Regions from separate parts of the Mesorhizobium sp. M7A.F.Ca.US.014.04.1.1 genome, predicted to be linked through region 1. Evidence: predicted binding sites of a transcription regulator. Region 1 holds the regulator's gene; each other region holds the start of a gene.
What was found. The regulator PhoB, encoded in region 1, activates phosphate uptake and scavenging genes when phosphate is short. The targets are predictions, from matches to a motif close to TGTCATNNANCTGTCAT.
Positions count from the first base shown of each region.

Region 2: the regulator PhoB is predicted to act here: its motif matches at 963-979, upstream of EOA22_RS18915 (LTA synthase family protein).
Region 3: the regulator PhoB is predicted to act here: its motif matches at 1,156-1,172, upstream of ppk2 (polyphosphate kinase 2).
Region 4: the regulator PhoB is predicted to act here: its motif matches at 1,589-1,605, upstream of EOA22_RS12535 (acetoacetate decarboxylase).

Region 1 is NZ_RZRW01000021.1:15,660-17,861, reverse strand. It holds gene pstB (phosphate ABC transporter ATP-binding protein PstB) at 1-221, shown strand, start outside; gene phoU (phosphate signaling complex protein PhoU) at 248-955, shown strand; gene phoB (phosphate regulon transcriptional regulator PhoB) at 972-1,661, shown strand; gene EOA22_RS02885 (ROK family protein) at 1,678-2,202, opposite strand, start outside.
Region 2 is NZ_RZRW01000280.1:1,392-3,593, reverse strand. It holds gene EOA22_RS18915 (LTA synthase family protein) at 1-924, opposite strand, end outside; gene fabD (ACP S-malonyltransferase) at 1,202-2,143, shown strand.
Region 3 is NZ_RZRW01000058.1:8,019-10,220, reverse strand. It holds gene EOA22_RS06330 (aldo/keto reductase) at 1-1,003, opposite strand, end outside; gene ppk2 (polyphosphate kinase 2) at 1,282-2,202, shown strand.
Region 4 is NZ_RZRW01000146.1:4,533-6,734, reverse strand. It holds gene EOA22_RS12540 (patatin-like phospholipase family protein) at 1-663, opposite strand, end outside; gene EOA22_RS12535 (acetoacetate decarboxylase) at 711-1,457, opposite strand; gene EOA22_RS12530 (3-hydroxybutyrate dehydrogenase) at 1,681-2,202, shown strand, end outside.

The DNA of each region.
Region 1 (2,202 bases):
ACCCGATCGCCACCGCTCGCGTCGAGGAACTGATCGACGAACTGCGTCAGAACTATACGATCGTCATCGTCACCCATTCGATGCAGCAGGCAGCGCGCGTGTCGCAGCGCACCGCGATGTTCCATCTTGGCTATCTGGTCGAGGAGGGCGCCACCGACAAGATGTTCACCACCCCCGACGACAAACGCACCCAGGACTACATCACCGGCCGGTTCGGCTGATCTCTGGCATATGAGGGACGAAGATCATGGGTGAACATACCGTTGCATCTTTCGATGAGGATCTGGAGCAGATCAGCCAGCTGATCCGCGACATGGGCGATCTCGCCCGCTCGATGGTCGGTGGCTCGACCAGGGCTTTGCTCAATTCGGACAATGCGCTGGCGCAGCGGGTGGTTTCCGACGACGCCATCATGGATGCACGCCAGCGCGAGCTGGACGATCGTGCCATCACGCTGATCGCCAAGCGCCAGCCAATGGCCAACGATCTGCGTGCGGTGGTCGGTTCGATCCGCATGGCCGGCGACCTCGAGCGCATCGGCGACCTTGCCAAGAACATCGCCAAGCGCGTCGGCACTGTCGGGCTGAGCGTCACGCCGCACGACCTTTCGCATTCGATCGACGCAATGGCGCAGCTGGTGCTGATCCAGGTGCAGGGGGTCGTCGACGAGTATGCCGCCGCTGACGCGGCAGCGCTTGCCACGCTCAGAAACAATGATGAACGCATCGACGTCAAATACACATCGGTGTTCCGCGAACTTCTGACCTACATGATGGAAGATCCGCGCAACATCACGGCGTGCACGCACCTGTTGTTTTGCGCCAAGAACCTCGAGCGGATCGGCGACCACGTGACCAACATCGCCGAAAATGCCTATTATGTTTTGACCGGCACGCAGTTGCCAGCCAACCGTCCGAAGCAGGACGAGACGGCAATGTCCGCGCCAGCGGCATGACAGGGGTGACCAGCCGATGATCGCGCCACGCATCATGGTGGTGGAGGATGAGGAGCCGCTAGGCGTGCTGCTCCGCTACAATCTCGAATCCGAAGGTTACCAGGTCGAGGTGGTGACGCGCGGCGACGAGGCCGAAATCCGGCTGCAGGAGAACGTTCCAGACCTTCTGGTGCTCGACTGGATGGTGCCTGCGGTTTCCGGTATCGAACTCTGCCGCCGGCTAAGGATGCGTCCCGAGACCGAGCGGCTGCCGATCATCATGCTGACCGCGCGAGGCGAGGAAAGCGACCGCGTGCGCGGCCTCTCGACCGGTGCCGACGACTATCTGGTCAAGCCTTTCTCGACGCCGGAGTTCATGGCCAGGGTCAAGGCGCTGCTGCGCCGGGCCAAGCCGGAAGTGCTGTCCAGCGTGCTCAAGGTCGGCGATATCGTGCTCGATCGCGAATCGCACCGTGTCTATCGCAAGAAGAGCGAAATCCGGCTCGGGCCGACGGAATTCCGCCTGCTTGAATTCATGATGCGCCATCCAGGCCGCGTGTTCTCGCGCAGCCAACTGCTCGACAATGTCTGGGGCGAGACGATCTACATCGACGAACGCACGGTCGATGTGCATGTCGGCCGGCTGCGCAAGGCGGTCAACAACGGCCGTATGCCCGATGTCATCCGCACCATCCGTGGGGCGGGTTACGCCATTCGCGAGGACTGAACTCCCTCGTTTGAACTCACGCCACGTTCTTGCCGCCGAGACCGGATCTCGCCTGCACGCCCGGCGCAAAAATCTCCTGATCGACGAAGATTAGCGCCCGCATGGCGCAGCCTTCGCGGATCAGCGGCAGTTCGTTCGGCTCGGTGTCGAAGGAAATCGACTTGGAATGCTGGCCGCCGGCGGTCTGGGCAATCGCTTGCCGCAATGCCGGCTCGATCAGGTCGAAGGCGGCGGCGCTGACGCCGACCATGGCGACCGGCGCCGGATCGATCAGCGCGAACAGGCTGCCGAGGCCGTAGCCGAGCGCTTCGCCGGCCTTGCGATAGGCTTCCCGTTCGGGTCCGTCCCTTTCGCGGGCGGCGGCAGCCAGGGCGCGCATGTCGGCATCGCTGACATCGGCGACGGGTTCTGCATCCTCGCCCATCTGCCGCGCGTTGCGCCAGATGGCATAATTGCCGGCATAGGCTTCGACGCAGCCGCGCCGTCCGCAGCGACACAGCGCCCCGTTCGGCCGATGAATCATGTGGCCGAATTCGCCGCC
Region 2 (2,202 bases), on a different contig from region 1:
GAACATCGAGCCGGAGCGCAGCGCCCGCACATTGGGGATCGGATCGGGCGTGATGGTGACGCCGGGCAGCTTGGTCGGGTCCCAGAAGGACTCGCTCATGACGATGATGATGTCAGGCTTCTCGGCCGGCACCGAGGCGGTCACATCGGGCCTGGCGATCGCCGCGATCGCCTTGTCGGAATAGCCCGGCGGCGCAGAGACATGCGCCATCGGCACATTGAGCGCAAAGGCCAGCGCAAAACCGTTGGAGGCATAGTTTTCCTTCTGGTCCCACATGATCGGGATGATCTGCAACCGGTCCCTGGTCCAGGAGAAGGTGGCATAGTCCATGATCGAAACGAAGAAGGCGAGCAGCGGCACTGCCAGCGTCAGCCGCGCAAGGCGTCCCTTGCGGCTGAGTGCGGGAACCTTGCGGCGCCACATCCGCCAGCCATAGACGAGCAGCGACAGGCCGGCGACGATGCCGACGACCATGGCGAGCGCGGTCATCGGCCGGTCGCGCACCAAAAGCGGCAACAGCGCGAAGATCTGGCGGGCATAGAGGAAATCGGTCGGATAGAGCGGATCGCCGAGATAATGCGACTTCTGGTGGCCGACGAAGGCAAGCGATAGCGTCAGCGGCGCGACGATCATCAGGCTCTGATGGCTGCGGCCCAGCACCGCATCGAGGCCGATCAGGATCAGCGCGAACACGACGATGGTGGTCCAGCCCGGCTTGAGCGGCTGCAGGAAGAAGGAGACCGTGCCGGCAAAGTCGCCGCGCACGATCAGTTCGATGGCAAACACCAGGACGGCGGCGATCGCCAGGCTGATCAGCCCATAGCGCACGACCGGCCATCTCCTGCCCGGCAGATAGCCGGTGGAGGGGTCGTCTTCCAGGAACTGTGGCGCGGCCTTGCCGGCGCGTTTGTAACTCTTTGCCACTTTAACTTCCCCACCCAGCGACAAGCACGTCACTCGATTGTCATGGAATTGTCACGCAAAGCTAGCGCCTGTGGCCAAAATAAGAAGAGCCAGCAAACGAATCGTGAGCGGTTTTCATCAGGAGTGATCGCCAAAAAGCCTTTCGGAACAGGCACTCGGCGGATGAAGCTGCGGTCGAGCAGGGTCGAACCGGGCTTGACTTGGCGGCCTGCCTTGCGTCACAGGCAAGAAAAACTCGTCTATCAGGCAAGCAAAACCAGCCCTTGGGAGCCCGCGCATGGCCGTTGCATTCACCTTTCCTGGACAAGGCAGCCAGGCAGTCGGCATGGGCAAGGATCTCGCCGAGGCCTTTCCCGAGGCGCGCAGAATTTTCCAGGAAGTCGACGACGCGCTCGGCGAAAACCTGTCGAAGCTGATCTGGGAAGGGCCGGAAGAGACGTTGATGCTGACCGCCAACGCGCAGCCGGCGCTGATGGCGGTGTCGCTGGCCGCGATCCGGGCGCTGGAATCGCGCGGCTTCTCGCTGAAAGGCAAGGTCGCCTATGTCGCCGGTCATTCGCTGGGCGAATATTCGGCGCTCGCGGCCGCTGGCTTCGTTTCGGTTGCCGATGCCGCCAGGCTGCTGCGCATCCGCGGCAATGCCATGCAGGCGGCGGTGCCGGCCGGCGAGGGCGCCATGGCGGCGATCATCGGATTGGAACAGGCCGATGTCGAAGCCGCTTGCGCGGAAGCCGCCAAAGGCTCCGTCTGCCAGATCGCCAACGACAATGGCGGCGGCCAACTGGTCATTTCCGGCGCCAGGGCCGCGGTCGAACTGGCGGCGAAACTGTGCACTGAGAAAGGCGCCAAGCGCGCACTGATGCTGCAGGTGTCCGCGCCCTTCCATTCGGCGCTGATGGCGCCGGCCGCGAACGTTATGCGCGACGCACTCGCCGGTGTGACAAAGAATGCGCCGGTCGTTCCCGTCCTCTCCAATGTCACGGTCAGCCCGACCAGCGATCCGGACGAGATCGCCCGCCGCCTGGTCGAGCAGATAACCGGCCGCGTACGCTGGCGCGAGACCGTGGAGTGGTTCGGCGCAAATGGCGTCACCACGCTTTACGAGATTGGCGCCGGCAAGGTGCTTTCGGGATTGGCGCGGCGCATCAACCGCGACATCGCCACTGCGTCGGTCGGCTCGGCGGCTGAGGTCGAGGCAACGCTAGCAGCGCTTGCATAAAGCCCTATTTGATCCCATTCCCTGCAAAGGGGTGTTCTCTTCTCAATCAGGAGACAAAA
Region 3 (2,202 bases), on a different contig from region 1:
AGCGGTCCTTTGCCGTCAGCTGCTGGTGCCAGTAGGGATAGAGCAAGGGCGGCCGGCTGACCGCGTCGAGGCGCGCGCGCTCCTCGTCGGAAAGCACCAGGCTTGCCGCCGCGATGTTGTCCAGGAACTGCGTTTCCGTCCTGCCGCCGATCACCAGGGAACTGATGGACGGCCGGCCAAGCAGCCAGGCCAGCGCCCCCTGCGCTGCCGACACGCCGCGCTGCGCGCCGATCTCCACAAGCACATCGACGATCCGCCACAGCCGGTCCTCGTCGCGGATCGGTGGTTCCGACCAGCCCGCGAGTTGGCGGGCGGTGGGGCTGTCACGGCGGTATTTGCCGGACAGCAATCCGCCGGCAAGCGGGCTCCAGACCAGAACGCCCAGCCCCTGGTCGACGGAAATCGGCAGCAGTTCGTACTCCGCTTCGCGCGCTTCCAGCGTGTAGTGGATCTGCTGCGTGATGAAGCGCGGCTGATGACGGCTGTCGCTGATGCCGAGCGCCTTCATCACCTGCCAGCCGGAATAGTTGGAGCAGCCGACATAGCGGATCTTGCCCTGGGCAACCAGCGTGTCGAGCGCGCCGATGGTTTCCTCCAGCGGCGTCACGCCATCCCATTCGTGCAGGAAATAGATGTCGATGACGTCGGTCTTGAGCCGCTTCAGGCTCTTCTCGCATTCCCGAATCAGGTGATGGCGCGACAGGCCTTCGTCGTTTGGACCTTTGCCGATCCGCATCCGTGCCTTGGAGGCGATCAGCACGTCGCCCTTGCGCTTGCCGCCGAGCGCTTCGCCGATGATTTCTTCGGAAATGCCGTTCGAATAGACATTGGCGGTGTCGATGACATTGATGCCGGCGTCGATACAGAGATCGATCATCCGGCGCGCTTCGTCGAGATCGGTCTTGCCGACCGCCGAAAAAGCACCGGCGCCACCGAACGTCATGGTCCCCATGGTCAGTGTCGATACTTTCAGGCCGGAACGGCCGAGGGTGCGGTATTCCATGTCGTCCTCGCGATTGCATTGGGAAAGGGCTGGGGAGGGCCGCCCGAAAGTGGCCGCTATTTGTAGGACAATTTGGGCGACGTGTCTCCATGCCAGCGCGGCGGATCGATCATGCCTGGCTGGACCGACAGCGGTGGTGACCATGCTCGCGCTGCAATAAAACCGTCATTGCAGGCCTATATGGAAGTCGGCTCAGGTGTTGCCGTTCCCGGGCTGTAGGCCGGGAGTTTGGGGCGCCGGACGTGGATCGACAGAGCTTGCAAGTGGAGCAGCCGATAATGACCGAGCTAAAACAGAATTCTCCGGCCAGGGATTGGCTTGAAGCCGAGCTCGCCGACACGCTTGACGAAGACTATGAGCTCGAAATGTCGGAGCCGGCGCTGTCGATGGAGATCGCCAAGATCTACAAGAACTCGCATCCGCCTTCGATCGATCGCATGCAGTATTTTCGCGACCTGATCACCCTGCAGTCCGAATTGATCAAGCTGCAGTCCTGGGTCGCCCACCACAAGAAGAAGCTGGTGGTGATCTTCGAGGGACGCGATTCGGCCGGCAAGGGCGGTGTCATCAAGCGCATCACCCAGCGCCTCAACCCGCGCATCTGCCGTGTCGTCGCACTGCCGGCGCCGACGGAGCGCGAAAAGTCGCAATGGTATTTCCAGCGCTATGTCCCGCATCTGCCGGCCGGCGGCGAGATCGTGCTGTTCGACCGCTCATGGTACAACCGCTCGGGCGTCGAGCGGGTGATGGGCTTTGCCCAGCCCGATCAGGTCGAAGAATTCTTCCACGACGTGCCGGAATTCGAGCGCATGCTGGTCCGCTCGGGCATCACCGTGGTCAAATACTGGTTCTCGATCACCGACGAGGAACAGCAGATGCGCTTCCTGATGCGCATCCACGATCCGATGAAACAGTGGAAACTGTCGCCGATGGACCTGCAGTCGCGCGTGCGCTGGGAGCAGTACACCAAGGCCAAGGAAGAGACCTTCGCCCGCACCAACATCCCGGAAGCGCCCTGGTTCATCGTCGAGGGCAACGACAAGAAACGCGCGCGGCTGAACTGCATCGACCATCTGCTCAAGCAGCTGCCTTACGAGGAAGTGCCGCACGAGGAGATCACTTTGCCGGAGCGCGTCTTCAACCCCGAATACGAACGCCAGGTGCTGCCGCGCGAGCTCTACGTGCCGGAGAAGTATTGA
Region 4 (2,202 bases), on a different contig from region 1:
GATGCCGCCGTCCCAGTAATATTCGCCTTCGATGCGGATCGACGGGAACGCCGGCGGCAGCGCGCCGCTGGCCATGATGTGCTCCGGTTCGATGCGGACCTTGTCGGTGTCGAAATAGACGAAGTTGCCGGTCCGGACGTTGACCGCGCCGACGCTCAACCGCTTCTTGCCGTCGTTGAGGATGTCGAAGTCGATCAGGCTTTGCAGCGTCTCCTTCAGCTCGGCCGTGTCGTAGAAGCTGGTGGCGCCCTCGGCGCCGGGCTGCTCCATCCAGGGGTTAGGATTGCGCGGCTTGAAGAAGCCCGGCTGCCCCATGACCATGGTCATCCACGAACTGGTGCGATTGCGGATATCACGGTAGATGTCGCCTTCCGGCGTATAGGCCCAGATCTTGCGACCCGAAATCGTCTGCCAGAATTGCTCGAGGCGCTGCAGCCGGCGGCTCGATTCATTGCCGGCGATGATCGCCGCATTGATGGCGCCGATCGACACGCCGGAAAGCCAGCTCGGCTCGCAGCCGGCCTCTGCCAATGCCTGGTACACCCCAGCCTGGTAGGCGCCGAGCGCGCCGCCTCCCTGAAACACCAGCGCGACGCGGTCATACTGCGCCGAGATCTCCGCGATGGTGGCGGTGGCCTCCTTGTTGCGATTGCGTTCGAGCACGGCTTTGGTCTCCGACTTCTGTTTGGGCTCTGAAAGGCTTGTGCAGCTCAGGTGCGGTCGGCGAGATAATCGTGAACCACTTCGCCCAGCCCAAGCGTCAGGTCGGCGGTGAAGTGGACGGCGGATACGATGTCGAGCACCGGCAGCCGCGCCACGTCGGCCATGACGTGCGGCCGCAAATCGAGTGCGGCGGGCGCTGTCCAGGCTTCCTTCAGCGTGATGTCGGTGAGGTGGTAGCGGACCAGTTCGCAGATGCGCGGCGTGCCGTCGACATGCGGGACGATCTTGATCAGGAAATTGGGCGCGGCCAGCGAAGCGAGGACAGAGCCGTGATCGGCTTTCTTGTGCTTGTAGCCCATCGTGCCGGTGGCGCACAGAACGCTGCCATAGTGCAGCGTGCCGACGATGACCTCGCCTTCATGCACGATCTTGGGATTGGCAAGCTTCTTGGGAAAGCCCCACAGTTCGCGGCCGCCGGCGATCGGCGCGTCGTCGTCGAGATACATCGAATGGACGTAGGCGCCGTGCTGGCCCTTGTAGCGCACCGGGATGACCTGGCCGGTCTCGGTGTAGTCGCCGAAACCGGTCGAGTCAGGCATGCGGATGAATTCGTATTTGACCAGCGGCTCGTCGATCTCCAGCGGCTCCGGCACGACAGCCTCTAGCGCCTCGCGCGTCGTGCGGTAGGTGATGATGACGTATTCGCGGTTGAAGAAACGGTACGGCCCGGGCGGAAAGGAGGGGTTGGTCAGCGGCATCGCATAGGCGCGCTTCACGACATCGGCGATCTGCAAGGCTGTAGCCCCATTTTGGTTCAGGAATGACTGCGCGAATGCGCTCCGGATTATGTTGCACGGCACCATGACAGTGCCGTGTCAGCCGCCTGACAGCCGCCCAAGGGGCCTGTCGACGGCCGTCTCAACCCTGTAATCGCACCGACATATGGCTATGGCACTGTCATGGTGCGGCGCACAAAGGCGGCCCCGTTCGTTCCCTCCCACCTCTTGCGAGATCATCATGGGTTTCCTGTCTTCGAAGAACGCCCTCGTCACCGGCTCGACCAGCGGCATCGGCTTGGCCATCGCCCGCGCCTTTGCCGTGGAAGGCGCCAATGTCACCATCAACGGCCTTGGCGATGCGGCTGCCATCGAGCACGAGCGCGCCGGCATCGAGAAGGATTTCGGCGTCAAGTGCCGCTACTCCGGTGCCAACATGATGGATGGCGCGGCGGTCAGCGCCATGGTGCATGAGGCCGAGGCTGCCTTCGGCAGTCTCGATATCCTGGTCAACAATGCCGGCATCCAGCATGTCGCGCCGATCGAGGAGTTTCCCGATGACAAGTGGGAAGCCATCATCCGCATCAATTTGCTCGCCGCGTTCTACGCCATCAAGGCGGCACTGCCGGGCATGAAGACGCGCAAATGGGGCCGTATCATCAACACCGCCTCGGCGCATGCGCTGGTCGCCTCGCCGTTCAAGTCGGCCTATGTGTCGGCCAAGCACGGCATTGCGGGCCTCACCAAGACGGTAGCGCTCGAA